3 regions of the Pseudomonas caspiana genome follow, and region 2 is predicted to be linked to each of the others. Evidence: riboswitches for the same ligand, from Rfam matches in the RefSeq annotation. Region 2 holds a riboswitch; each other region holds the start of a gene.
The links. Region 2 has a riboswitch for cobalamin ahead of cobO (cob(I)yrinic acid a,c-diamide adenosyltransferase). Riboswitches for the same ligand answer to the same signal wherever they lie in the genome.

Region 1: another riboswitch for cobalamin. It lies ahead of ABRP31_RS15045 (CbtB-domain containing protein); the one in region 2 lies ahead of cobO (cob(I)yrinic acid a,c-diamide adenosyltransferase).
Region 3: another riboswitch for cobalamin. It lies ahead of ABRP31_RS18290 (ABC transporter substrate-binding protein); the one in region 2 lies ahead of cobO (cob(I)yrinic acid a,c-diamide adenosyltransferase).

What each region holds. Positions count from the first base shown of each region.
Region 1 covers NZ_CP167995.1:3,271,134-3,280,776, reverse strand. Annotated here, with positions in the region: gene ABRP31_RS15070 (acyltransferase) at 1-509, shown strand, start outside; gene nfuA (Fe-S biogenesis protein NfuA) at 580-1,173, shown strand; gene cobM (precorrin-4 C(11)-methyltransferase) at 1,370-2,131, opposite strand; gene ABRP31_RS15055 (cobalamin biosynthesis protein) at 2,169-2,585, opposite strand; gene ABRP31_RS15050 (CbtA family protein) at 2,748-3,455, opposite strand; gene ABRP31_RS15045 (CbtB-domain containing protein) at 3,467-3,652, opposite strand; cobalamin riboswitch at 3,749-3,974, opposite strand; cobalamin riboswitch at 4,032-4,261, shown strand; gene cobW (cobalamin biosynthesis protein CobW) at 4,386-5,450, shown strand; gene cobN (cobaltochelatase subunit CobN) at 5,454-9,215, shown strand; gene ABRP31_RS15030 (ATP-binding protein) at 9,236-9,643, shown strand, end outside.
Region 2 covers NZ_CP167995.1:1,295,546-1,305,188, forward strand. Annotated here, with positions in the region: gene ABRP31_RS05875 (sorbosone dehydrogenase family protein) at 199-1,542, opposite strand; cobalamin riboswitch at 1,645-1,863, shown strand; gene cobO (cob(I)yrinic acid a,c-diamide adenosyltransferase) at 1,961-2,572, shown strand; gene ABRP31_RS05885 (cobyrinate a,c-diamide synthase) at 2,583-3,878, shown strand; gene bluB (5,6-dimethylbenzimidazole synthase) at 3,875-4,525, shown strand; gene cbiB (adenosylcobinamide-phosphate synthase CbiB) at 4,522-5,430, shown strand; gene cobD (threonine-phosphate decarboxylase CobD) at 5,423-6,442, shown strand; gene ABRP31_RS05905 (cobyric acid synthase) at 6,439-7,911, shown strand; gene cobU (bifunctional adenosylcobinamide kinase/adenosylcobinamide-phosphate guanylyltransferase) at 8,032-8,553, shown strand; gene cobT (nicotinate-nucleotide--dimethylbenzimidazole phosphoribosyltransferase) at 8,550-9,602, shown strand; gene cobC (alpha-ribazole phosphatase family protein) at 9,599-9,643, shown strand, end outside.
Region 3 covers NZ_CP167995.1:3,990,984-4,000,626, forward strand. Annotated here, with positions in the region: gene ABRP31_RS18255 (glycosyltransferase family 4 protein) at 1-826, shown strand, start outside; gene ABRP31_RS18260 (undecaprenyl-phosphate glucose phosphotransferase) at 840-2,252, shown strand; gene ABRP31_RS18265 (polysaccharide biosynthesis/export family protein) at 2,415-3,503, shown strand; gene ssuE (NADPH-dependent FMN reductase) at 3,744-4,325, shown strand; gene ABRP31_RS18275 (LysE family translocator) at 4,452-5,057, opposite strand; gene ABRP31_RS18280 (hypothetical protein) at 5,193-5,468, opposite strand; gene pcsA (phosphatidylcholine synthase) at 5,657-6,376, opposite strand; cobalamin riboswitch at 6,588-6,783, shown strand; gene ABRP31_RS18290 (ABC transporter substrate-binding protein) at 6,989-8,020, shown strand; gene ABRP31_RS18295 (iron chelate uptake ABC transporter family permease subunit) at 8,017-9,060, shown strand; gene ABRP31_RS18300 (ABC transporter ATP-binding protein) at 9,057-9,643, shown strand, end outside.

The sequences.
Region 1 (9,643 bases), 2.0 Mb from region 2:
TGCTGGCGCGTTCCGGTCTGATCAGCCGTTTCTACGGCAACGACATCATTTATGAGTTCTTGCTGGGCATTGGCATCGGCATCATTTATCGCAAGGGCTGGATCAAAGAAGGGTTCTGGCTACCGTTGCTGGGTATCGCCACAGGACTGGTGGTCATTTATCACTTGGGTGCTGATCAGCAGCGGTTGCTTAACTGGGGCCTGCCAAGTGCATTGATTGTGCTGTCGTGCATCGCCATGGAACCGGTATTCAGGGGTAACAAGATTCTCAAGGTGCTGGGTGACTGTTCCTACTCGGTCTATCTGCTCCATGTTCTGGTGCTGTACGGCGGCTGGCTCGCCTCGCAACACTACGACCTCAATCCCTATCTGGTTTTCGCTATCTGCGTACCGGTCATCGCGCTGGGTGCATGGATCAGTTATGAATGGCTGGAGAAGGGCCTGTACCGGCGCATGAAGGGCTGGCTGGACGAAAGACGCGCCAGAAATGCTTCTCAAGCGCTTTCCTGACAAAAACACTAGGACTTTGTACGAAGCTGGGGATTGGCGTAAACTGCCCGCACGTCTGCGAGGAATTTTCATGACCGCTATTACAATTACCGATGCTGCCCACGATTACCTGGCCGATCTGCTGGAAAAGCAGAACACCCCGGGCATCGGCATCCGCGTGTTTATTACCCAACCTGGCACCCAGTACGCTGAAACCTGCATTGCCTACTGCAAGCCGGGCGAAGAAAAACCGGAAGACAAGGCCATTGGCCTGAAGAGCTTCACGGCCTGGATTGACGGCTTCAGCGAAAACTTTCTGGATGATGCCGTTGTTGATTACGCCACCGACCGCATGGGCGGCCAGCTGACGATCAAGGCACCCAACGCTAAAGTGCCAATGGTCAATGCTGATAGCCCGATCAACGAGCGCATCAACTATTACCTGCAAACCGAGATCAACCCAGGGCTGGCCAGCCACGGCGGTCAGGTCACGTTGATTGACGTGGTTGAAGAGCAGGAACAGCACATCGCTGTTCTGCAATTTGGCGGCGGTTGTCAGGGTTGCGGTCAGGCTGACGTGACGCTGAAGGAAGGCATCGAGCGCACCTTGCTTGAGCGCATTCCAGAACTGCACGGCGTGCGTGACGTGACTGACCACACGCAGAAAGAAAACGCTTACTACTAAGCTGTTTGCTGCGCAGTATCAAAAGCCCCGACGTGTTCGGGGTTTTTTGTGTGATCGGGATACCTGAGCATGCCGCGGTTATAAGTTGCAATGCTAATCCTTTGTGGGAGCTGGGCTTGCCCGCGATGAGGTTGGTTAACTTTTAGATCGCGTCACCCTCATCGCGGGCGAGCCCGGCTCCCACAGTAAATTGTGCTTAACGCGTGCCCTCATACTTCCTGAACAAATGCGCATGCCCGGCGCGGTACAGCGATGACTCGCTGAATGCATCGCTGGACAGCACACGCCCCACCAGAATCAGCGCCGTGCGGCGAAAACCTTTCTCTTCAACCCTGGCTTCGATATCCGCCAGAGTGCCGACGACCCAATCCTGATCCGGCCAACTGGCGCGATGCACCACGGCGATCGGGCAATCTGCTCCGTAGTGGGGTGTCAGTTCGGCGACGATCTTTGATAGGTTATTGACCCCAAGATGAATCGCCATGGTTGCCTTGTGACGGGCAAGATCGGCCAGCGCTTCGCCTTCGGGCATCGACGTCTTGTCCGCGTAACGGGTCAGAACGACCGTCTGAGAAATATCCGGCAGGGTCAGTTCAGTCTCCAGCAACGCAGCACAGGCTGCAGTCGCCGTAACGCCCGGGATGATCTCGAACGGAATATTCAATTCACGCAAGTGGCGAATTTGCTCGCCAATCGCGCCATACAGGCTTGGGTCTCCGGAGTGCACACGGGCCACATCCTGACCTTGTTCATGAGCGGATTTCATCAAGGCGATGATCTGTTCCAGGTGCAACTCGGCACTGTTGCTCACCTGAACCGCCTGGTGACCTTCCAGAACGGCGGCAGGCACTAGCGAGCCTGCATAGATGATCACCGGGCAACTGCGGATCAGCCGCTGGCCTTTGACTGTGATCAGCTCAGGATCGCCGGGGCCTGCGCCGATGAAAAAGACCGTCATGAAGACTCCAGATGTGAAGGGACAAAAATAGCGATTATCAGCTAATTGGCCGAGCAATGGCCAAAGCAAAAGTGGCGTGCAAGGATTTCTTGCGAGTTATCAGCAGCTCGGCAGCGCCTGACTGGCTTGCCGAAGCCAGCGCGGCGCTTTCTGCGATGCCATAGCAACCGGTGTGTTCAAAGGCGATCTCTGAGCGATGACTGAGCTGCGACTCGTAGGCGGTCAATTGTTCCGGGCTGAAGAAACTCAACGGCAAATCAAGCTCAGTCGCTAATTCCAGCAGGCCTGGCTCCTGGCTTTTCAGGTCGATAGAGGCGAGGGCGCTGATGTCTTCACGGCGCAGATCATGACTTTCAAGGCTGCGCTCAATAAGCTCCAGCAGCGCCGCTGCGGAGCAACCACGTTGGCAACCCAAGCCTGCCACCAGGATCGGCCGCTTGTTATCAAACAACATATAACTCACTGAATTGAAATGTTTTTCTGTAGGAGCTCACGAGCGCTGCGAGGCAGCGACGAGGGTGTATCCGGCGGGACGCCATCGCTGCCTCGCGGTGCTCGTGAGCTCCTACAGATCCAATGTTTGCTGCGAGCCAGCTTATGTCAAATTTGCTCAAGATCAGGCTGGGTCGAGATCAGGATTGTTGCGACGGAACAGCCACGTGCTGATCAGCCCCATGGCGATCCAGAACACCGCGTTGGTCAGCAGCGAAGCCATCACGAATTGCGACTCCAGCGCTTCTGGTGCCAGGCTTTCATGGGTTTCAGGCTGCGGAGCGCCAATGAGGTGAGGCACTACCAGAATCGCCACGCCCAAGGCTTTCAACAGCCAGTTCTGGGCAAAGACGATCAGCGCGAGAGCAACAGCCGTCGAGGCTGCCGTGCCGATCCACCAGATTTGTCGCTGATTGAGGTCCGCAGCAGCGGTGCCCGGCAGCTCAGGTGGCAGGCCCAGCGTTGGCGCCAGGGTAAACACGGCAAAACCGGCCAGCCCCCAGAACAGGCCTTGGGAGGTTTTGCCCGGCGCTCGCAAGGTGTACAGCGCCGCCAGCATCAGTGCGAAGCCGACCGCGACCACCAGATTGCCACCCGTGGTCGAGACGATGCGCTGCCAGCCGTCTTCCGGCGACCAGGCTTCGTCGTCATGCACGTGACCCGCCGGTGCGGCCTCGTCGTGAGCGTGATGATGGACCTGTTCGGCAGGTGCGTTTTCATAGGTTTCAGCCTGCAGGATCAACGGCGTAATCCAGAAACTTTGCAGCAGGGTCAACAGCAGGGCGGCAAGCAGGCCAGTAAACCCGGCCGTTTGAGCGATTCGCTTGAACATGGCGTCAGGTCTCAATGGCAAGGAAAGGCGGCGCTGTGCCGGGTATCGTGAGCGGCATTGTGTACCGCTTCGATGTGGGAGAAGCCCGCGAAGTACACCAGGCAGGCACCAAGAATCGCTGCGCTGATGGCGGCGGTCAGGCGTTGGCTTCGGGTGGTTGCAGTGCTGGCGGAATGGCTGGCTGTACTGATCGACATGGCGCTTCCCTCTGGATGTCGGCAAGCAGGCATGCGCAGCAATATCCCGCTGACGAAAGTCAGGGGAGTGCAACTGCGCCCGCCCACCGCGGGTTCGTTATTTGTTTCATGTCGGGCCGGTCTCCGGGCTTGTGAGGGGCCGAGCGCTCGATGGCGTTCAACCTGCAAGAATCGCCTTCCCATGCCGTGATCGGCACAGTGGATCTGATTCTTCGCTCACTTACCGTTGCGGGGGCAGCGCCGGACTTGCACAGACCAAAGGCCTGAACGCACCGGTTTCCCGTTTCACCCCGTGAGGGGCACCCGTAACAAGGCGTGTAGGAGAGCATGCGCCTGCATGGAACGTCAATCAGTCGATTGACCTGCCCGCAGTCACTGCGTAGCCTTGCAGGTTCGAGGTTCTCCAGCTGATCCAATGGCATGGAGCTAAGACGGGAACGCGGTCGATGCCGCGGCTGCCCCCGCAACTGTAAGCGGTGCTGATTTATCGCACAGTCTCTGCAAAGCCACTGCGCAGCCTCTGTCTGTGCGGGAAGGCGCAATGACTGCCCCGGAGATGCTCCGGGTGCGCCGCAAGCCAGGAGACCTGCCTCGATTCGGGCCTTGTGCCCGACGAATTCTCACTACAACCGGGCGGGGTGATCCGGTGGCGAATCGTATCTCTGTGGCTACACATTTGTGGCCACACAGGGTTTTCGTCCTGCTTGCCCGCCGTATTGCCAAAGGGCATCCGATGAAAACACTGGCCAAACTTCCCGTCACTATCGTTACCGGCTTCCTCGGTTCGGGCAAAACCACCTTGCTGCGCCACATGCTGGATAACGCGGAAGGTCGGCGCATCGCCGTGATCGTCAATGAGTTCGGCGAGCTGGGCATTGACGGCGAAATCCTCAAGCAATGCACCATCGGTTGCACCGAAGAAGAGGCGGTTGGCCGTGTTTACGAACTGGCCAACGGCTGCCTGTGCTGCACCGTTCAGGAAGAGTTCTTCCCGGTCATGCGTGAACTGGTGGCACGGCGTGGCGATCTGGACCACATCCTCATCGAAACCTCCGGCCTGGCGCTGCCAAAACCACTGGTACAAGCCTTCCAGTGGCCAGAAATTCGTAATGCCTGCACCGTTGATGCGGTCATCACTGTCGTCGACAGCCCCGCAGTTCTCGCAGGTACGTTTGCTGCTTTCCCTGATCAGGTCGACGCACAGCGCAAGCTGGATCCGAACCTGGATCATGAATCGCCACTGCATGAGTTGTTTGCTGATCAACTGGCCAGCGCTGATCTGGTAATCCTCAACAAGTCCGACATGATCGACGCTGCCGGTCTGGCCGCCGTGCGTGCCGAAGTCTCCGAAGAGCTGCCGCCAGCGGTCAAGGTCATCGAAGCCAGCAGCGGTCGTCTGCCTATCAATGTCTTGCTGGGCCTGGGTGCTGAATCCGAGCAGCATATCGATGGACGCAAGACCCATCATGATCATCACGAAGGCGATGACCACGATGATCACGATCACGACGCGTTCGATTCCATTTCAATCAAACTGCCCGAAGCTGACGACAGTCTGTTGCTCGATGCACTGACCCAACTGGTCGTGCAGCACGGCATTCTGCGGGTCAAGGGTTTCGCCGCCATACCGGGCAAGCCGATGCGCTTGCTGATTCAGGGCGTGGGTACGCGTTTCGACAAGCACTTCGACCGCGCCTGGGGGGCTGACGAAGAGCGCGCCACTCATTTGGTATTGATTGGCCAGAAACTCGACGCTGCTGCGCTTGAATCCCAGCTGCGCGCTGCGCTAGCGGGTTGATTCATGCATCTGCTGAGAACCCAGCCCGGTGGTTTTGTACCGGACGACAGTATTGCCGACTTGGGGCAAACCCCCGCCGAGCTGGTGATTCTCTGCAGCGGTGATTCAAGCTTGGCACTGCTCGCCGAAGCGGCTCAGCAACTGCCGGACGATTACCCGAGCTTGCGTCTGGCTAACCCGATGCAGGTTCAAAACCACGCTTCGGTCGATCTCTATGTCGATGAGGTGCTGCGCCACGCCAAAGTGATTGTGATTTCCCTGCACGGCGGGATCGGCTACTGGCGCTACGGCGTCGAGCGTCTTATGGAACTGGCAGCACGGGGCGTGCAAGTGATCATGGTGCCGGGCTGTGATCGTCATGATCCCGAACTGACTGAACGCAGCACTGCGCCCGCCGAGGATTGCCACCGGCTATGGCAATTTCTGCGTCAGGGTGGCATGCACAACGCATTGGATTTCTACCGTTGTCTTGCTACTCGTATGCTGGATCGGGATTATCCGTGGTCCGAGCCAAAAGCCTTGCCGCGTACTGCGGTTTATCATCCCCAAGGCGTCAGCACCGATCCTGAAATATGGTTCGCTGACTGGGTGGCGGATCAGCCCGTCGTCGCGCTGCTGTTCTACCGCTCGCACTTGCAGGCCGCCAATACCGCGTTCATCGACGTGTTCTGCGCTCGTTTGCAGGCGCAAGGCTTGAACCCGTTGCCTATCGCCGTGGCCAGCCTCAAAGAGGCGGGTTGCATGACGGTGGTCGAGGATTGGCTGGACGATGTGGGCGCTGAGCTGATCCTGAATACCACAGGTTTTGCTCAGTCCAGCCCGGAAACCCCGCACCTGCGACCATTCAGGCGCAATGTGCCAGTGATTCAGGCGATTTGTGCCCAGGATAACGAACCCGGCTGGCGCGCAAGCGAGCAAGGCCTGGGTGCTCGCGATCTGGCCATGCACATTGCTTTGCCAGAGCTGGACGGGCGGATTATCAGTCGGCCGATCAGCTTCAAGGATCTGGCCTGGCGCAGCGAGCGTAGTCAGTCGGATGTGGTCTGCTATCGCCCGCAGCCGGAGCGCATGGACTTTGTTGCTGAGCTGGCGCGTCGCTGGGTATTGCTTGGGCGTTTGCCGAACGCCGACAAGCGCGTTGCACTGATTCTGGCCAATTACCCCACCCGCGACGGGCGAATCGGCAATGGTGTCGGCCTCGATACGCCAGCGGCCGCACTTAATATCCTGCGTGCCATGCAGGGCGAGGGCTATCCGGTTGCCGGGTTACCGGAAACCGGCACTGATTTGATTCACCAACTGCTCGGCGGCGTTACCAATGATCTGGACAGCATTGATCTGCGTCCCTGTCACCAAAGCATGGCGCTCGATGAGTACACCGCAGCGTTTGAGCAATTGCCTCTGGCCAACCGTGAAGCGGTGATTGCCCGCTGGGGCGCGCCGGATAAAGACCCGATGTTCCGCAGTGGGCGGATGATGATTGCCGGGATCAGATTTGGCCTGACCTTTGTTGGTATTCAGCCCGCGCGGGGTTATCAGGTGGACGCCAGTGCGGTCTATCACGACCCTGATCTGGTCCCGCCCCATGGTTATCTGGCGTTCTATTTCTGGTTACGTAAAGCCTACGGCGCACATGCGGTGGTGCATGTGGGCAAGCACGGCAATCTTGAATGGCTGCCGGGCAAGGGCGTCGGGCTGTCGGAAACCTGCTGGCCGGATGCGATTCTCGGCGCGATGCCAAACATTTACCCGTTCATCGTCAACGATCCGGGCGAGGGCGCTCAGGCAAAACGCCGCACGCAGGCGGTGATTATCGATCACCTGATGCCGCCGCTGACCCGAGCCGAAACCTACGGGCCGTTGCGCAATCTTGAGCTGCTCGCGGACGAGTATTACGAAGCACAGTTGCTTGATCCTCGTCGTGCTCTGGAACTGCAACGCGACATCCTCAAGCTGGTCCGCGAAACCCATATTGATCGGGAATTGGCGCTGGGTAATTCGTTACAGGATGAAGACGCCGCGATCTGGCTGCCACGGCTGGACACCTATCTGTGTGATCTGAAGGAATCCCAGATTCGCGACGGTCTGCATATCTTCGGTGAGTCACCCACCGGCCGCCTGCGCATCGATACTTTGCTGGCGTTGTTGCGTATTCCCCGAGGCGATGGCCGTGGCGCGCAGTCGAGTCTGTTGCGGGCCTTGAGTAAAGCCTTTGAGCTGGGTTTCGACCCGCTGGACTGTGAGCTTGCCGAGCCCTGGCTGGCAGCCAGGCCGCCAGCGCTTCTCGCCATCAGCGCAGATCCATGGCGAACGGCGGGTGATACCCGCGAGCGTCTGGAACTGTACGCTGCGTGGATGATTGAACAAGTAATCGACGATTTAGATTTTAATATTCCTTTTGAAAACAAAGATCTACTGGATATTGTTGATAGTTTAAAAGAAGTTGTGGCTCCGCGACTCGACGCATGTGGTCCGGCAGAGATTCAGGGTTTGCTGGATGCGCTAAGCGGGCGCTTCGTACCCGCAGGCCCCAGCGGTGCGCCGAGTCGCGGGCGTATAGACGTGCTGCCTACCGGGCGTAACTTCTTTTCGGTCGATGTGCGAAATCTGCCCACCACCACCGCATGGCGTATTGGCTTCCAGTCAGCAAACTTGTTGCTGGAGAGGCACTTACAAGACAATGGTGATCATTTACGTCAACTTGGGTTGTCGGTTTGGGGCACCGCAACCATGCGCACGGGCGGCGACGATATCGCTCAGGCGATGGCGCTGATGGGGGTGCGGCCGGTCTGGGCGACTGGCAGTCAGCGTGTCGATGACTTCGAGATTCTGCCGTTGAGCTTGCTGGATCGACCGCGTGTTGACGTGACGCTACGGGTCTCGGGTTTCTTCCGCGACGCCTTCGCCAACCTGATCCGCCTGTTCGACGCTGCGGTACAGGCTGTCGCTGCTCTGGACGAGCCAGACGACATGAACCCGTTGGCCGCCAAAGTTCGCGAAGAGCGTGCCGCGCTGTTGAAAAACGGCGTTGCTGATGACGAGGCTGCGCGTCAGGCAGGCTGGCGTATCTTCGGCGCCAAGCCCGGTGCTTATGGTGCGGGCGTGCAGGGCGCTATCGACGGTCGTTTATGGCAGAGCCGGGATGATCTGGCCGAGGTTTATCTGAACTGGGGCGGTTACGCCTATGGCGCGGCCGATGAAGGCACGCCCGCGCGTGAGCGCTTTGCCAAACGCTTGTCGCAGGTTCAGGCGGTGGTCCAGAACCAGGACAACCGCGAGCACGACCTGCTCGATTCGAACGACTATTACCAGTTCCAGGGTGGCATGCTCGCGGCCGCTGAAAGCCTCAGTGGCCAGAAGACCGCCAGCTACCATGGCGACCATAGTCAGCCAGACTTGCCGAAGATTCGTACGCTGAAGGAAGAGCTGAACCGGGTCATTCGCTCTCGAGCGGCGAATCCGAAATGGATCGACGGCGTCAAACGCCATGGTTATAAAGGCGCATTCGAGATGGCCGCCACTGTGGACTTCCTGTTTGCGTTCGATGCCACCACCGAATTGATTGACGACCATCAATATGCGCTTTTGGCCGATGCCTATCTGCTGGATCCGTCGACCCGGGAATTCATTCAGCAGCACAACCCTGATGCCTTGCGTGATATGACCGAACGCATGCTTGAAGCCCAGCAGCGTGGGCTATGGCAAGAGCCAGGAAATTATCGTGACGCGCTGGAAAGCTTGTTGCTGGACATAGAAGAGAGCTGATGACGTTGCCTGACACGATTTTGAGTGACACCCCGCATTTCCCGCTGGCTGCAGTGGTGGGTGCCGACGAACTGAAACTGGCGCTGTGCCTGACCGCCATCGACCCGAAAATCGGCGGTGTGCTGATTGAAGGGCCGCGGGGCATGGCGAAATCGACGCTGGCACGGGGGTTGGCGGACTTGCTGGCAAGCGGGCAGTTTGTCACGCTGCCGTTAGGCGCTACCGAAGAACGGCTGGTGGGCACCCTGGATCTGGACGCTGCGTTGGGCGCAGGTCGGACCGAGTTTTCACCTGGCGTGCTGGCCAAGGCCGATGGCGGCGTGCTGTATGTCGATGAAGTGAACCTGTTGGCTGATCATCTGGTTGACCTGCTGCTGGACGTTGCCGCCAGCGGCGTGAATCTGGTGGAGCGTGACGGCATCTCTCAT
Region 2 (9,643 bases):
CAGCTCTTTCGGAGCTGGTGTCAGGAAAAATCAGCGAGTTTTGTAGGTGAGTGGTAGTGCGTGTAAGTCAGAGCGTCACAGTTGACCTTATCGTCGGAATGCCGCCCAGACCAAGCCCGGCTCCCACAGGGAAATGCGATTCATGTGGGAGCCGGGCTTGCCCGCGATTGGTTCAACTCAAATCCGGAGGCAGGCCCTTCAAGGCTTCACTCCAGCCTGCTGCGTCTTCGCTCCCGTCACCCGCCAGATTTTGTTACCCACATCATCGGCTACCAGCAAACCACCCTGATGGTCATTCACCACTCCGACCGGACGACCTTGGGCTTTTTCATCGGCATTGAGAAAACCGCTCAACAGGTCAATCGGCGTGCCCGCTGGTTTGCCATCTTTGAACGGCACGAACAGCACCTTGTAGCCGCTGTGCGGTTTGCGGTTCCAGGAACCGTGCTGGCCAATGAACATCCCTTCGTTGAATGGCGCGGGTAAGGTTTTGCCGTCGGCGAACACCAGGCCGAGTGAAGCCGTGTGCGGGCCCACTGCGAAGTCAGGCGCGATTGCCTTGGCAACAAGGTCCGGATTTTGTGGTTTCACGCGCTCGTCCACATGCTGCCCGTAATAGCTGTACGGCCAGCCGTAGAAAGCGCCGTCCTGAACCGAGGTCACGTAATCAGGTACCAGGTCGCTGCCGATTTCGTCACGTTCGTTGACTGCCGTCCACAACTTGCCGGTGGTTGGTTCCCAGTCCATGCCATTTGGGTTGCGCAGGCCTGAGGCGAAGATGCGATGGGTTTTGCTCACCGGGTCGACTTCCCAGATTGCCGCCCGACCTTCTTCGGCTTTCATGCCGTTTTCTGCGACGTTACTGTTCGAGCCAACGGTGACGTACAGCTTGCTGCCGTCTTTGCTGGCGATGACGTTTTTGGTCCAGTGGTGATTCAGCGTACCGCCTGGCAAATCGACAACCTTGGTCGGCTGCGCGCTGATCGACGTTTCGCCATCCTTATAAGGAAAGCTGATCAGGCGGTCGGTGTCGGCGACATAGAGCGTATTGCCGACCAATGTCATGCCGAACGGTGAGTTGAGGTTTTCCAGAAATGCCGTGCGGGTTTCTGCGACGCCGTCGTGATCCTTGTCTCGCAGGAGGGTAATACGGTTGGGGCTAGGCACGCCGGCCCCGGCGCGGCCCATGACTTTTTTCATGACCCAGCCACGAACGCCTTGATCGTCATCGGGCTTGGGCGGCGAATTGGTTTCGGCGACCAATACATCGCCGTTGGGCAGCACGTACAGCCAGCGCGGGTGATCAAGGTTTTCAGCGAAGGCGGCGACCTGGGTGCCCGCTGCCGCGACAGGCTTGCCACCCTGCGGCCAACCGACGGCCGGTGCGATGTTGACGGTCGGGATCAGGGTCTTGTTGGGCTCTGGTAGCTTCGGAGCCGGGCCTGTGCCGTCGGTGACTTGCAAGGTCGAGGACTCGCCACAGCCCGCGAGGCCAGCGGCAAGCACGAGCAAGACGGCGTAGTGCGGTTTGAGCGTGAACATGGTGGATCTCCGTTACGGGCAGTGGTGCATTAAGGGGTAGAGGCCCTCACTCTGTTGAGGTTCAACCCCTGTGTTGATTGACGCTCCCGGGTCAACGCTCTAACCTGCGCGCTTGTTTCAGGTGCTCAACGTCTGCGGACTGATTGAGTGAAACAGGGAAGCCGGTGCGTTCGCTTTTTTTCGAGCTATTCCGGCGCTGCCCCCGCAACGGTAAATGAGTGAAAACTGCGCAATCTGCCACTGTGCTCCGGCATGGGAAGGCGCGCAGCCGGGTTCGCCCGCTCATGAGCCCGGAGACCGGCCTGATCCATTCAACAGCATCACGGCGGGCGATGCTCTGCGCATGACCTGTGGTCGTGCTGTCAGTCTTTGCTTTGCCTTCCGTCTGCTTTCGCGTGCCCTCAAGCGGAGAGCTGAGATGAACGAATCCCCTGAACGTGACGAACGCCATCTGGCGCGCATGCTGCGCAAGAAAGCCGTCATGGATGAGCGTATTGCCAGCGCCCCTAACGAATGCGGTTTGCTGTTGGTGTTGACCGGCAACGGCAAAGGCAAAAGCAGCTCCGCCTTCGGCATGCTCGCCCGTGCGATGGGCCACGGTATGCAATGTGGCGTCGTGCAATTCATCAAGGGCAGTAACAGCACCGGCGAAGAATTCTTCTTTCGGCGTTTCCCCGAGCAGGTTCGTTACCACGTGATGGGCGAGGGCTACACCTGGGAAACCCAGGACCGCCAGCGCGATATCGCCGCAGCCGAAGCCGCCTGGGAAGTGTCCCTGGAAATGCTTCGTGATCCGGCCATTGGTCTGGTGGTGCTGGACGAACTGAACATCGCCCTCAAGCACGGTTATCTGGATATCGAGCGAGTGCTCAGTGACTTGCAGGCGCGTCCGCCGATGCAGCACGTGATCGTCACTGGTCGCGGCGCCAAGCCGGAAATGATCGACATGGCTGACACGGTTTCCGAAATTACTGTGGTCAAGCACGCCTTCCAGGCAGGCATTCGCGCCCAGAAAGGCATAGAGCTGTGAGCATACTTTCATGAGCGAGCCGCGCCACTGTCCGGCAGTTCTAATCGCCGCGCCCGCTTCGGGCCAGGGCAAAACCACCGTCACCGCTGCACTGGCTCGCCTGCATCGCAATCAGGGCCGCAAGGTTCGGGTGTTCAAGTGTGGGCCGGACTTTCTCGACCCCATGATTCTTGAGCGGGCCAGCGGTGCGCCGGTCTATCAGCTCGACCTGTGGATGGTGGGCGCTGATGAAAGCCGTCGCCTGTTGTGGCAGGCTGCGGGCGAGGCCGATCTGATTCTGATCGAAGGCGTGATGGGCCTGTTCGACGGCACGCCGTCCAGCGCTGACCTGGCTCGTCATTTTGGTGTGCCCGTATTGGGCGTGATCGATGGCACAGCCATGGCCCAGACATTTGGTGCGTTGGCCCTGGGGTTGGCGCGCTACCAGCCGGACCTGCCGTTCGCTGGTGTACTGGCCAACCGCGTCGGCACCGTGCGGCATGCGCAATTGCTTGAAGGCAGCCTGACCGAAGGTCTGCGCTGGTATGGCGCGCTGTCTCGTGAAACCGGAATCGAACTGCCAAGCCGTCATCTCGGATTGGTACAGGCCAGCGAACTGAATGACCTGGACCTGCGCCTCGACGCAGCCGCAAATGCCTTGGCCAGCACCTGCGAAGTGGCCTTGCCGCCCGCCGTGACCTTCGCCGCCCCGGACATTATTCCGGCCGAACCACTGCTTGAAGGTGTACGCATCGCCATCGCTCATGACGAAGCCTTCGCCTTCACCTATGGCGCGAGTCTGGATTTGCTGCGGGCGATGGGCGCAGAGCTGGTGTTCTTCTCGCCGATCCGCGACAGCGTTTTACCTGAAGCGGACAGTCTCTATTTGCCGGGTGGTTACCCAGAGTTGCATCACGTCGCGTTGAGCCAGAACACGTCAATGCTGGCCGCCATCCGCGAACACCACCAGGCAGGCAAACCGTTGCTGGCTGAATGCGGCGGCATGTTGTATCTGCTTGATGCCTTGACCGATGTCGACGGGCTGCGGGTTGAGCTGGTTGGCTTGCTGAAGGGCGAGGCCGTGATGCAGAAACGTCTGGCAGCCCTGGCGCTACAAAACGTCGCATTGCCCGAAGGCGAGCTACGCGGCCACACTTATCACCATTCGCTGACCAGCACCGAGTTGCAGCCCATCGCCCGTGGTTTAAGCCCCAATGGTGGGCGCGGCGCGGAGGCGGTCTATCGCGACGGGCGCATGACGGCGTCCTATGTGCATTTCTATTTCCCTTCCAATCCCCAGGCGGTTGCGGCGCTTTTCAAACCATGAGTGATCACGCGTACAGCGCCGAAGAACGTGCTGCGGTCTATCGCGCCATTGCCGAGCGACGGGACATGCGGCATTTCAGCGGTGGCAGCGTCGCGCCCGAGTTGCTGACACGTCTGCTCGAAGCGGCGCATCAGGCACCCAGCGTGGGCTTGATGCAGCCCTGGCGGTTTATTCGCATCACCGACCGGACGTTGCGTACGAACATTCAGGCGCAGGTTGAGGCGGAGCGGATTCGTACCGCCGAGGCCTTGGGCGAACGCGCCGATGACTTCATGAAGCTTAAAGTCGAAGGCATCAACGATTGCGCAGAAGTCCTCGTTGCCGCGCTGATGGATGATCGCGAAAAACACATTTTCGGCCGTCGCACACTGCCGGAAATGGACCTGGCGTCGTTGTCCTGCGCCATTCAGAACATGTGGCTGGCAGCGCGTGCCGAAGGGCTGGGTATGGGCTGGGTTTCTCTGTTTGAACCACAAGCTTTGGCTGACTTGCTGGGCATGCCCGAGGGTGCGAAACCTTTGGCGATTCTGTGTCTGGGGCCGGTGACCGAGTTTTATCCGGTGCCGATGCTGGTCATGGAAGGCTGGGGCAAAGAGCGCCCGCTGAACGAAATGCTGTTTGAAAACCAATGGGGAGCGGATCAATGAGTGTGGCGCTGTTGAGTGTTGCCGGGGTGGCGCTGGATGCGTTGCTGGGCGAGCCGAAGCGTGCTCATCCATTGGTCGCCTTTGGTCGTTACGCTGACCGGATAGAGAAGCGTTTCAATTCGGGCGGTCGCGGCTGGCGTAGCCATGGCGTCACGGCGTGGTTTATCGCGGTTATCCCGTTGACCCTGTTGGCGACTGCGTTGAGTTGGCTGCCTTACATTGGCTGGCTGGTGGAAATCCTTGCGCTGTATTGCGCACTGGGTTTACGCAGTCTGGGCGAGCACGTTGAGCCGGTGGCTCAGGCGTTACGCTCGGACGACCTTGAAGAGGCGCGCCGTCGGGTCGGCTATCTGGTCAGTCGCCAGACCTCGGAACTGGACGCCACCGAAGTCGCCCGCGCCGCCACTGAGTCGGTACTGGAGAACGGCAGTGATGCGGTGTTTGCTGCGTTGTTCTGGTTTGCGGTTGCCGGGGCGCCGGGCGTGGTCTTGTACCGATTGAGCAATACGCTGGACGCCATGTGGGGTTATCGCAATGAGCGTTTCGAGCGTTTTGGCTGGGCGGCGGCAAAGATTGACGACGTGCTCAACTACATTCCTGCAAGGCTGGTGGCGCTGACCTACGCGTTGCTAGGCAAAACCCGTCTGGCTCTGCGCTGCTGGCGCACTCAAGGCCCGACCTGGGACAGCCCAAACGCCGGGCCGGTGATGGCCGCTGGCGCGGGTGCTCTGGGTGTCGAACTGGGCGGTGCCGCGATTTATCACGGCGAACTGCATCAGCGTCCGCAGTTGGGTGAAGGTGTGCCCGCTGACGCTAATTCCATTGATCGCGGCTGGCAATTGGTGCAGCGCGGTGTGTGGTTATGGTTGTTAGTGTTGTGCATTGGAGCCGAATTTTATGCTTGAACATGGCGGTCGCCTGCGCAGGGCAGCCAGGCAATACGGCATCGATGAAGCTGACTGGCTGGACCTGTCCACGGGCATTGCACCGTGGGCGTTCCCGATTCCAGCGATCCCGGCAGCCGCCTGGCATCGTTTGCCTGAAGCCGATGACGGTCTGGAGCAAGCCGCCTGTGTTTATTACGGCGCAGCGCGAGCGTTACCGGTCGCCGGTTCCCAGGCAGCGATTCAGGCCCTGCCGCGTTTGCGCAGTGCCGGTAAGGTCGGCGTGTTGTCGCCTTGCTATGCCGAGCACGCTCATGCCTGGCGCAGCGCGGGCTTTTTAGTGCGCGAAGTGCTTGAGCATGAAGTGGATTACTTCCTCGACAGCCTCGACGTACTGGTAGTGGTTAACCCGAACAATCCAACCGGCTTGATGCTCACCCCGGAACGCTTGTTGAAGTGGCAAGCACGGCTGGCAGAGCGGGGTGGCTGGCTGGTGGTCGATGAAGCCTTTATGGACAACACGCCGGACTTGAGCCTTGCGGCCCACACCGGCTTGGCCGGTCTGATCGTGCTGCGCTCGTTTGGCAAGTTCTTCGGGCTTGCCGGTGTGAGGTTGGGATTTGTACTGGCTGAGCCGGGTTTGCTCAAATCCCTGGCTCAGGAAATCGGCCCCTGGAGCGTCAGCGGTCCCACGCGAATTATCGGCGAAGCCTGCCTTAAGGATGTTCAGGGGCACCTCGCGCAACGTAGCCGCACTGATCAGGCCAGTGAGCGGCTTGTACAGGTCCTTACGCGCCACGGGCTTCAGCCAAGCGGTGGCAGCGCGCTGTTTCAACGGGTCATCACCCCGCATGCGGAGGTGCTGCATGAGTTCTGCGCCCGGCGCGGCATTCTGTTGCGCTTGTTCGTCAGCGATAACCCGCTCGATGGCAGTCTGCGCTTCGGTCTGCCGGACACTGAAGCCCACTGGCAGCGTCTGGAGAAGGCGCTGATCGAGTTCAACCAAAGCCTGCCCAGCCAGGAGCAGCCATGACTACGTTGATGGTGCAGGGCACCACGTCCGACGCGGGCAAAAGTACGCTGGTAACGGCGCTGTGTCGCTGGCTGACGCGTCAGGGCGTTGCCGTGGTGCCGTTCAAACCGCAGAACATGGCGCTCAACAGCGCGGTGACGGCGGACGGTGGCGAAATCGGCCGTGCCCAGGCGGTGCAGGCCCAGGCTTGCGGACTGCAGCCGCATACCGACATGAATCCGGTCTTGCTCAAGCCCAACAGCGATACCGGCGCGCAGGTGATTATTCATGGCCGTGCGGTGACCACCATGAATGCGGTGGCTTATCACGGCTACAAAGAGATCGCCATGAAGGCGGTTTTGGAATCCCACGAGCGGCTGGGGCAGACCTATCCGGTGATCATGGTTGAAGGGGCTGGCTCGCCTGCCGAGATCAATCTGCGCGCCAACGACATCGCCAACATGGGCTTCGCCGAAGCGGTGGATTGCCCCGTGCTGCTAATTGCCGATATCAACCGTGGCGGTGTGTTCGCTCATTTGGTCGGCACGCTGGAATTGCTTTCTCCCAGTGAGCAGGCGCGGGTCAAAGGCTTCATCATCAACCGTTTTCGTGGCGATATCGCCTTGCTGCAACCGGGCCTCGACTGGCTTGAAGCGCGGACCGGCAAACCGGTGGTCGGCGTGCTGCCTTACGTGATGGACCTGCATCTGGAGGCCGAAGACGGTCTCGATCAGCGCCAGACCGACAAAGTCGAGCAAGTGCTCAACGTGGTGGTGCCGATTCTGCCGCGCATCAGTAACCACACCGATTTCGATCCGCTGCGCCTGCATCCGCAGGTCAATCTGCAATTTATCGGGCCGGGACAGGCCATTCCTTCGGCTGACCTGATCATCCTGCCCGGCTCGAAAAGTGTGCGCAGCGACATGGCTTATCTGCGCGCCAATGGCTGGGATAGCGCCATCGCCCGGCACCTGCGTTATGGCGGCAAGCTACTGGGGATCTGTGGCGGTTTACAGATGCTCGGTGAGCAGTTGCATGATCCGCTGGGCCTGGAGGGCGCGCCCGGTTCCAGCGCCGGTCTTGGTTTATTGGCGATGAGCACGGTGCTCGAAGAAGAGAAGCAGTTGCGCAACGTGAAAGGGCGTCTGCTTCTGGAAGGCGTGCAGGTCAGCGGCTATGAAATCCATGCTGGCGTGACCACGGGCGCAGCGCTGGAAAACCCGGCTGTGCTATTGGACGACGACCGCTGCGACGGAGCACAAAGCGCCGACGGGCAGATCTTTGGCACCTATCTGCACGGCCTGTTCGAAACCCCGGAGGCCTGCAGTGCCTTACTGCGCTGGGCCGGTTTGCAGGACGTGCAGCAAGTGGATTACCACGCGTTGCGCGAGCGGGACATCGAGCGGCTGGCGGATCTGGTGGAGAACCATCTGAATGGCAAGTTGCTGCGTGAGTTGTGTGGGGTAAATGCCAAAGCACTTGACCTGTAGGAGCGCACGAGCAGCGCGAGGCCGCGATAGCAGGGCATCAGACAAACTGCCATCGCTGCCTCGCGCTGCTCGTGAGCGCCTGCAGGGGAACATATTTCAATTTGATAGAAAGGCGCTCACATGCAGCAACTAATCCTCGGTGGCGCACGCTCCGGCAAGAGCAAGCTTGCTGAAAGCCTCGCCGCTGGCTCAGGGCTGGAAGTGATTTACATCGCCACCAGTCAGCCTGTAGATGGCGAGCTGAATCAACGTGTCGCCATGCACCGCGAGCGTCGGCCTGACACCTGGGGACTGATCGAAGAACCTATCGAGCTGGCGCGGGTTCTGCGGGACAACGCCAGCGTCGAACGCTGCTTGCTGGTGGACTGCCTGACCCTGTGGCTGACCAATTTGCTGATGCTTGAAAACACTGAGCGTCTTGTGCAAGAGCGCCAGGCGCTGCTCGACTGCGTGGCGCAACTGCCGGGCGAAATCATTTTTGTCAGCAACGAAACCGGGCTGGGCGTGGTGCCCCTCGGTGAGCTGACCCGTCGTTATGTCGATGAGGCGGGCCTGTTGCACCAGGCTCTGGCCGAGCTTTGCCAGCGTGTGGTGCTGACCGTCGCCGGTTTGCCTCTGACATTGAAAGGATCTGCATTATGAGTAACTCGTGGTGGCTTGAGCCCGCGCAAGCGATCAACGTTCCGGTCCGGGAAGAAGCCCTGGCGCGGCAGCAACAATTGACCAAACCCGCCGGTTCCCTTGGGCAACTGGAGCGCGTTGCGGTGCAATTGGCCGGTCTGCAAGGTCGAGTGAAACCCAAAGTCGACGCGGTGTGGATCGCCATTTTTGCGGGCGACCACGGTGTCGTAGCGGAAGGCGTTTCAGCTTACCCGCAGGAAGTGACCGGGCAGATGTTGCACAACTTCGTGACCGGCGGGGCGGCTATCAGCGTTTTGGCTCAGCAGCTGTCGGCGCAACTGGACGTGGTGGACCTGGGCACTGTCAGCCCATTGGATTTGCCGGGAGTACGCCATCTGCGCATCGGTGCCGGTACCGCGAACTTCGCCAAAGCCCCGGCCATGACTCAAGAGCAAGGCCTGCTGGCATTGCAGGCCGGGCGCGACAGCGTACTGCGGGCCAAAGCGGTTGGCACTGAACTGTTTATCGGTGGCGAGATGGGCATCGGCAACACCGCTGCCGCCAGTGCCGTGGCCTGTTCGCTGCTTGAGTGCGCGGCGCAGTTGCTGGTTGGGCCGGGTACCGGTTTGAATGCGGCGGGCATCAGCCACAAGACAGACGTTATCGAGCGCGCGTTGAAGCTGCACGCCGAGCAGGCTGGCGATCCCCTGCAAAGTCTGTTCTGCCTGGGCGGCTTTGAAATTGCGGCGCTGGTCGGTGCGTATCTGGCCTGTGCTCAAGAAGGTATTGCAGTCTTGGTCGACGGTTTCATTTGCAGCGTCGCGGCACTGGTCGCCGTGCGTCTGAACCCTGCGTGCCGTGACTGGCTGTTGTTCGGTCACCGCGGCGCTGAGCCGGGCCATCGTCATCTGCTGGAGACCTTGCAGGCCGATCCTCTGCTGGATCTGGGCTTGCGTCTCGGTGAGGGCAGCGGCGCAGCATTGGCGGTGCCGCTGGTGCGTCTGGCCTGTCAGTTGCACAACGGTATGGCGACTTTCGCTGAAGCCGCGGTGGCAGATCGTCCCGCATGATCCTGCATCTTGAAATGTTGCGTCACGGTGAGACCGAACTG
Region 3 (9,643 bases), 2.7 Mb from region 2:
CATGAGCACCGGGCTCAAGAGCAAAGTCGCGCGGATGATTCTGCATTACATCCGCATGTGGGATCAGCGCACCTCGTCCGGCGTCGACGACTTCATTGCCAACTCACACTTCATCGGTGGGCGCATCGCAAAAGCTTACCGTCGCGAATCCACCGTCATCTATCCCCCGGTGGACACGGTCAACTTCACCCCGCAAGACAGCAAACAGGATTACTACTTCACCGCATCACGCATGGTGCCTTACAAACGCATGCCGATGATTATCGAAGCCTTTGCCGCGATGCCTGACAAACGCCTGATCGTGATCGGCGACGGCCCGGAAATGGCCAAGGCGAAATTGATCCATGCGCCCAATGTCACCTTGCTGGGTTTTCAACCGTTCGCGGTTTTACTCGAACACATGCGCAATGCCAAAGCCTTTGTATTTGCTGCCGAGGAAGATTTCGGTATCAGCCCTGTGGAGGCCCAGGCCTGCGGAACGCCGGTTATTGCCTTCGGCAAGGGTGGCGTGCTGGAGACCGTCTGCGGCCTGGATCATCCACAACCGACCGGAGTGTTCTATGAGCACCAGACAGTCTCAGCACTGGTGGCTGCCGTTGGCGAGTTCGAGGCCGCTCAAGCCCGGTTTACCGCCCAGGCCTGTCGTACCAACGCTGAACGGTTTGGCGCGCAACGCTTCGAGGACGAGATGAGAAACTTCGTCGAAAGTCGCCTCGCTGCAGCACGCCTGGCGCGTCAGCCAGCTCAATACAAAATGCCTCAGGCACTGCCCATTCTGGTCAGCAACGAACAGACCGCCCGGGTCATTCCGATCAAATCCGTCTGAGCGAGCATCGTCCATGCGTACTCCCGTTCGCGGCATTCTTCATGCGCATCAATCCTTGCTGTCAGTTGCCCACCGCCTGCTCGACCTGATGGTCATCGTGCTGGGCGGCTACTGGCAGATCCAGTTGGTCCCCGGTGCATCCAGCGCCGAAGCCTGGATTCAGATCCTGTTGGCAGTGCTGGTGTTTCACTGGCTCAGCGAATACCACCAGATGTACGGCTCATGGCGCGGCGAGCGAATCCTGCGTGAACTGGTCAAGGTATTCAATTACTGGGCGCTGACCTTCGTCGTGCTGTTGTCCGTTGATTACCTGCTGCTCAACCACGCCAACATGCCGGACAACGCCCAGATGACCTGGTTTGCATCGGTATTGGCGGTGCTCTGCGGCTATCGTCTGTTGATCCGCAGCGCGCTGCACGGCCTGCGTCGGCGAGGCTTCAATACTCGACGGGTCGCCATTGTCGGTACCGGACAGGTCGGCGTGCGACTTGCCCAGTCCATCTCCAGTGCACCCTGGATGGGCCTGCGGGTTCTGGGCTTTTACGACCTGCCAAAACCGCTAATGGAAAACCCTCACCCGGCTTCCGATATCGCAATACTCGGTGATCTTGAACAGTTGATCGACGACGCCAGGGAAGGCCGCATCGACAAGGTTTACATCACCCTGGCGCTGACTGCTCAGCCCCATGTTCAGGAGCTGGTCAAAGGACTCAGCGACACCACCGCCTCGGTGTACCTGATCCCGGATGTATTCATGTTCGAGCTGCTGCATGCGCGTAGCGAGAGCATCAATGGGCTGGCCAGCATCAGTATTTTCGACTCACCCATGGATGGCGCCTGGAGCCTGGTGAAACGTGTCGAGGACATTGTGTTGTCAAGCGTGATCCTGAGCATGATCGCCCTGCCCCTGCTACTGATTGCGGTCGCGATCAAGCTCACCTCTCCTGGGCCGGTCCTGTTCCGCCAGCGTCGTTATGGCTTGGACGGTCGACCGATCATGGTCTGGAAATTTCGCAGCATGAGCGTCCAGGAAAACGGTGAGGTGGTGAACCAGGCCACCCGCAACGACGCTCGCGTCACTCCGTTAGGTGCGTTCCTGCGGCGCACCTCGCTCGACGAACTGCCGCAGTTCTTCAATGTCCTGCGTGGCGATATGTCCATCGTCGGCCCGCGCCCTCATGCCGTGGCGCACAACGAGCAGTACCGCAAACAGGTCAGCGGCTACATGTTGCGTCACAAGGTCAAGCCGGGCATTACCGGCTGGGCGCAGATCAATGGCTGGCGTGGCGAAACGGACACTCTGGACAAGATGCAAAAGCGCGTCGAATACGACCTGGAATACATCGAACACTGGTCGCTGTGGCTGGACCTGAAAATCATTCTGCTGACCCTGTTCAAAGGCTTTCTGCACAAGAACGCCTTTTAAGCCATCCCCTTCAGAAACCCCTCTTCAACCATGAAACCCCAGGCCGACCGGCACTGGAGGAGGTGCGTGCAGGCATCAAAAAAGACCACGAAAGACTCGGTGTTGGTAAGGGAAGCAATGAAATCACTGTGGTGCCAACGCACCTTTAGGAAGGAACAATATATGAAGCTAACCCTAGCTGTTGTGCTGCTCTCCAGTCTGATTTTGCAAGGCTGTGCATTTGCACCCGGGCAGCACATGACCCCAGGAGACATTCAAGCAAAAGATCCGGACGGCCCGGATGTTCAACTGGTACAGATCACCCCACAAACCCTTAAACAGCAAAAGCAACAAGCGGCCGCCAGCGCTAAACCGCTGCCAGCCGAACTGCTCAATTACAAAACCCCTGAATATGTCGTCGGTCCCGGTGACACCTTGCTGGTAATTGTCTTTGAGCACCCTGAGTTGACCGCGCCAGGCTCACAGGACCAACTCGACGCCAACAGCAGGGAAGTATTGAGCGACGGCACGCTCTATTTCCCTTATGTGGGCAGAATCCAGGCCGGTGGCAAGACCGTTGGGCAAATCCGCGAACAACTGCGCATGGGCTTGTCGCCGCAATACACTGAGGTCAAGGTTGACGTCAAAGTACTGCGCTACAACAGCCAGCGCATCCTGCTTTCGGGTTCGTTCAAAAGTCCCGGTCCGCAGCCGATCACCAATATTCCATTGAGTCTGGTGCAGGCAATCAGCACCGCAGGCCTCGATCTGACTGACGCCAACCTCGCAGGGCTGACCCTGCGCCGCGATGGCAAGGACTATGTGATCGATGTCGACTCGCTGAACCGCAAGGATTCGCAACTGAGTAAGGTCTTCCTGAAAAATGGCGACTATCTGCACTTGAACAGTAACTCCAAGAACAAGATCTACGTGCTGGGCGAAGTCCAGCGGCCGCAGGTCATCTCCTTCGGGACCACCAGCGTGACACTGCTCGAAGCCTTGGGTAACTCCGGCGGCCTGAGCCCGGACAGCGCTGACGGTGACGCGGTGTATGTGATCCGCGGTGCCGAAAACCAGGCCAACGCCCGTTCAACGGTCTATCACCTCCTGGCAAAAAAACCGACTGCCTACCTGCTGGCCAAGGAGTTTGAACTCCAGGCCCAGGACGTCATATTTGTCGGCCCGGCGGACATCACCCGCTGGAGCCGCTTCGTCAGCCAACTGCTCGGCTCAGCCAACGTCATCCAGACAGGCGCTGCTTTCAGAAACTGACATCCGTCACAAAAACGTCCCCGCATCTGCCGATTGCGGGGATTTTTTTGCCTGCGATTTGGCAGCAAGTGTTGCCACAGCAACAGCGAATCAACAGTTGAGGGTGGCATTGAGCATCCCGCGATGTTGTCAGGACCGGGATTCACAGATATTTATTTTTAATTTCAATAACTTGAATAATTAATCCGCGCTGGCATGCATGCTGCTTTGACTTGCCTACGCTTTTTCAAGGAATTCAGCATGTTAGTAGTTTCACTGTCAGGTAGCCCCGCCCTTAAATCCCGCTCAGGCGTGGTACTGGAACACGCGGGCCGTTGGCTGCGCGCCAAAGGTGTAGACGTCACTACCCTGCGAATCCGCGATTTCAACGCTGAAGATCTGATCTTCGCCCACTTCGACAGCCCGCAAGTGCTGGACTTCATCGAAGCCGTCAAACAGGCCGACGGGTTGCTGATTGGTACGCCGGTGTACAAGGCCTCTTTTTCAGGTGCACTGAAAACCCTGCTGGACCTGCTTCCTGAGCGGTCTCTGCACGGCAAGGTGGTTTTGCCATTGGCCACCGGTGGCAGCATCGCACATATGTTGGCGGTGGATTACGCGCTTAAGCCGGTGTTATCGGCGCTTAAATGCCAGGAAGTCCTGCACGGAATTTTCGCGATCGACAGCCAGATCAGCTACGCCGATAACGAACAAGGCGGCGATCTGGACGACATTCTTCAGGAGCGTTTGCAGGAAGGCCTGGAGCATTTCTACCTGGGTCTGCAGCATCGCGTTCAAGCGCGGCAGAAACAGGCCGGAGGGCATTTGCGATTGGCGTTGTGAACGGGTAAACCTGTGGGAGCCGAGCTTGCTCGCGATAAGAGCGCTGCGGTTCAACGCCGAAATTGCAGCGCCTGTATCGCGAGCAAGCTCGGCCCCCACAATTGATTAGCGTAAGACTTCAGGCCATCACCCCTTCAACATCGGATACAGCGAAACCACCAACAGCACCGCCATCCCCCAGTTAAACACCCGCAGCCAGAACGGATCGCGCAGTGCGTTGCGCAGCAGACTACCGAAAGCCGTCCAGATACTGACCGTTGGCAGGTTGATCAGCGCAAACACCGCCGAGATGATCACCACATTGGTGAAGTACCCCTGCAGCGGCGTGTAAGTGCTGATCGCACCGACGGCCATTACCCAAGCCTTGGGGTTGACCCACTGAAACAGTGCGGCCTGGATAAATGTCTGCGGCTTGCCCTCCTGGCCCGTGGCGTCAGACGCCGGACCAGACGTGGCGATTTTCCACGCCAGATACAGCAAATAGGCCGCGCCGACATAGCGCAGGACGGTGTACAGCAGCGGATACGCCTGAAAGGCGGCACCCAAGCCCAGTCCCACTGCCAGCACCAGACTGAAAAACCCGCAACAAATACCCAACATGTGCGGCACCGTCCGGTTGAACCCGAAGTTCACACCCGAGGCCAGCAGCATCATATTGTTGGGTCCGGGCGTCACCGACGTGACGAATGCAAACAGGGCAAAGGCAAGCAGTAGATCGAGGGAAAGCGACATGGAGCGGTCCAGACTTCAAAGGGCAGGCCTTCACTCTATCGAACCGACAACCAAAAACACACGAACAGTCAGGTGAAGATTCAGCCGGCACAGTTCCGGGTAGATACCGTTTTATTCAGAACTGTATCTAGCGGATTAACCCTGACGATCCTGGCCGACCTCAGCGTTATCAGCGCTGATCTCGCCACGGCTGTCGAATTCGCGAACCGCTTGCATCTGCGGCTCAGCCAGCAGTTTGGCCTTGGCGATTTGATACTCATCAAAAGACAGCCCACGGCGATTCAGATCTTCCATCGCCAACTGGTGAGTTTCCTGAGCAGTGTAAGGGCGCAGCTCAACGGCGTGATGGGTGGAGCAACCGGAGACAACAGCAACGGTCAACAACAGGGCAAAAGCGTAAATGCGGTTCATGAGAGCCTCCGGATCGGGTTCATTTCGGGAATGAACAAAGGTTACGCCCGGGGCCGTTTACGCAGAAATCACTGCTCTTGATAGTCGGTATTGCTGGGAGGGAAATTGTCAGAAATGCAATCGCTGTCGTGCGGCAAACATTGGACCTGTAGGAGCGCACGAGCACCTACAGATCCTTCAAGCAGTACTCAAGCCCGCCACTTACCCCAATACTCCAGCGAAGTACGCCACAGGCAGATACCGATAAAGTACGCCGACATGGTGAACCACACGCCCATGACTACTGGACCGTTATGCGGATGGTTAATGATCAGCAACGCGCTGCTGATCAACCAGATGGTCGTCACCACAATATTGAGCGGCATGAAACGTCGTACCCGGAACGGATGGAGAAACTTCATCCGGGTCAACGTCAGCAATGCCAGGCCAATAATCGTCAGGAACGTCACCCAAGGCGACGGCTGAATGATGTACAGACACAGTGCCACCACGTTCCAGGCTGCGGGGAAGCCCTGGAAATAATTGTCCTTGCTCTTCATTTCCAGATTGCAGAAACAAAACAGCGACGAAACCAGAATGATCGCCGTGCTCAGCAACAACGTATAAGGCGGCAGCGGGATGTAGCTATAAATGAACAACGCCGGAATAAATACATAGGTCAGGTAATCAATCACCAGATCCAGAACCGAACCGTCAAAGCCCGGCAATACCGACTGCACGTTGAATTTGCGCGCCAGCGATCCATCAACGCCATCCACCGCCAGCGCCAGGCCCAGCCACAGCAGGCACGCCTTGGCCTGGTCATCGAACAGGGCAATGGTCGCCAGGAATGCAATGACCACGCCGGTGGCGGTAAAACCGTGGGCACCCCAGGCTTTCAGCCAGGCCACTCGTTGAGTCGATATCACAGGAAAATGTCTCCAAAAGGTGAAGCGGACCAGTGTAAGCCTGGTTGGATGCACTATCGACCGGCCATCGGTCGAGAAGGTTCACCACCGGGAGCGGTTAACACCCGTCCAGTTACGGCTTGCATCATGCGCCGAGCGAGCGAAACGCACGATAAAAAAATGAAGGGTGCTGGCCAAAACAGGAAAAATCACCACTCTTTTGAGCTTATCCATTACCATGCCGCCCGTCGGTTTCCAAACGGGATTAATAGGGAATCCGTGATGGCCCAAGGGTCGTCAACCGGAACTGCCCCCGCAACTGTAGGCGCTGAGCCCTGCTCCATAGATGCCACTGGATAAAACCGGGAAGGCCCGAGCATGGCGATGATGCGTCAGTCAGGAGACCTGCCGACATCAGGAAGCTACACCATCGCTGCGGGCGCAACCCCGTGAAGCGGTCACGTGCTTTCTGGCAATTGACCCACCGGCGGGGTGTCCGGGGAGTACATCCGTCAGCACGGCGGCGCAGCCGTGATTGATTGACCCTGCCGAGCCTTCGCCAGCAGCAGTCGTGATGTGTATCCAGCCAGAACACCATCGTACGGATAACCGTTCGAATGGAGATCGTTTTTCATGTCTTTGCCTCGTTTTGCTGTATTGCTCGCTGGCCTGGGTTTCTGCGCACTGACGCTGGCTGCCAGTCCGGCCCCTGCCCTTGCAACAAAGTACCCGCTGACCCTCGATAACTGCGGGGTACCGCTTACCTTCGCCAAGGCCCCCGGCAAAGCCGTGACCATTGGCCAGTCAGCGACTGAAATCCTCTATTCCCTTGGGCTGGCCGACAAAGTGGTCGGGACTTCACTGTGGTTCAACAACGTGCTGCCGCAGTTCAAGGACCTCAACGACAAAATCCCGCGTCTGGCCGATAACGATCCGAGCTTCGAAGCGGTGATCAACAAGCGCCCTGAACTGGTGGCGGTGCAATTCGAATGGATGGTTGGCCCGCAAGGCGTGGTCGGCACCCGGCAGCAGTTCAGCGAAATGAAAATCCCCACCTACCTCATGCCATCTGACTGCGAAGGCAAAGACAATCTGGTGGGGGCAGACGGCACGCGCCTGCGGCCCTTCTCCATCGACAGCCTGTACAAAACCGTCGATCAACTGGCGCAGATCTTCGACGTCCAGGCCCGTGGCAATGAGTTGAACGCAGACCTGCAAGCACGCCTTGCCAAGGCTCAGGCCAGCGTCAAAGACAAACACTTGAAGGACGCTTCGGCAGTGTTCTGGTTTTCCAGCGCAGACCTCAATGTCGACCCTTATGTAGCCGGACGCAAAGGCATCCCGGCGTTCATGATGGACACCCTGGGCATCCGCAATATCGTAGAGTCCGATGAAGAGTGGCCTACCGTGGGCTGGGAAACCATCGCCAAGGCCAACCCGACGATTCTGGTACTCGCACGGATGGACCGTCGCCGCTTCCCGGCCGATGACTTCCAGAAAAAACTGGAATTCCTCAAGACCGACCCGGTGACCAAAAACATGGATGCAGTGAAACACAACCGCATCGTGATCCTTGATGCTCAGGCCATGGAGGCGACGATTCGCACCTTCGATGGCATTGACGAACTGGCTGGCGCCATCGACAAGTTCGACCTGCACCCATGACAGCGCAGTTCGCCGGTCGCTTGTTACGCAAGATTTGCCTGCACGGGGCCTGGGTGCTGGCCGTGTTGCTGGTGGCGATTGTCGCGGGCATTGCGATTGGTGAAACGCCCATAAGCCTGTCACTGGTGTTTCAGGTGCTGGCCAACAAGCTCTGGGGCGCCGGTTTCATACTGGACCCTATTGATGAAGGCATCGTCTGGAATTACCGCCTGACTCGCGCACTGGTCGCGGCTGCCTGCGGTGCGGGTCTGGCCATTTCAGGCGTGGTCCTGCAATCGCTGTTGCGCAACCCGCTGGCCGATCCTTACCTGCTGGGCATTTCCGCCGGAGCTTCGACCGGTGCCGTGCTGGTGGCGATCATCGGCGTTGGCGCGGGTGCCATCTCGTTGTCAGCCGGAGCCTTTGCCGGGGCCATGGCCGCTTTCGTGTTGGTCGCTCTGCTCGCTCGCAGTACCGGCGCAGTCAGTGGCAGCGGGCAGATCATTCTCGCGGGCATCGCCGGTTCACAACTGTTCAACGCCCTGACCTCCTTTCTGATTACCAAGTCGGCAAATTCCGAACAAGCGCGCGGCATTATGTTCTGGCTGCTCGGCAACCTCAGCGGCGTGCGCTGGCAATCAGTCACGCTGGCGGTGCCGGTGGTTGTGATCGGTCTGGCGGTGTGCCTGTGGCATCGGCGCTCGCTGGATGCGTTTATGTTTGGCAGTGATTCTGCCGCTGCCCTGGGTATTCCGGTGCGCCGGGTTCAGGTGGTATTGATCGCCACCGTGGCGCTGGTCACGGCAGTGATGGTCTCGCTGGTGGGCTCTATCGGTTTTGTCGGTCTGGTTGTACCCCACGCGGCGCGCTTGCTGGTCGGCGTGCGTCACGGTCGGTTGATTCCCGTCAGCGCATTGGCCGGAGCCGTATTCCTGATTGCCGCTGACGTACTGTCTCGCACCGCGATCAAGGGCCAGGTCTTGCCAGTGGGGGTAATTACCGCACTGATCGGCGCACCGGTATTCGCCGTGATCCTGATCAAAGCCAAGGGGGGTCGATGAGCACTCTGAAACAGCCGGCGACCGATATCGACCGCAATGTGTTGTCGTGCTCTGGCCTGAACTGGTCGATCAAAGGCGTACCCATTGTCCGGGATGTCGCGCTGCAGCTACGACGCGGTGAAACCCTGGGTCTGATCGGCCCCAACGGTTCGGGCAAGTCCAGCCTGCTGAAGCTGCTTTCAGGCATTCGAACTCCGGCCAGTGGCGAGATTCACCTGAATGGGGCTGCCCTCGCCGACATGAAACGCCGTGATGTCGCGCAGATGATTGCGGTCGTCGAGCAGCAGGCTGAAACTTCTGATGCAATCACCGTCCTGGATGCCGTAGAGCTGGGACGCACACCGTGGCTTTCCGCCTTGGAGCCTTGGTCAGCCGCAGACGACAGGATCGTTCAGCAAGCATTGTCCGACGTGGACATGGCAGATAAACCCAAACGCGCCTGGCACAGTTTGTCGGGGGGCGAACGCCAGCGCGTGCACATCGCCCGTGCGCTGGCTCAGCGCCCGCAGATCCTGTTGCTCGATGAGCCCACCAACCACCTGGATATTCAGCATCAGCTAAGTATTCTGGGGCTGGTGAGATC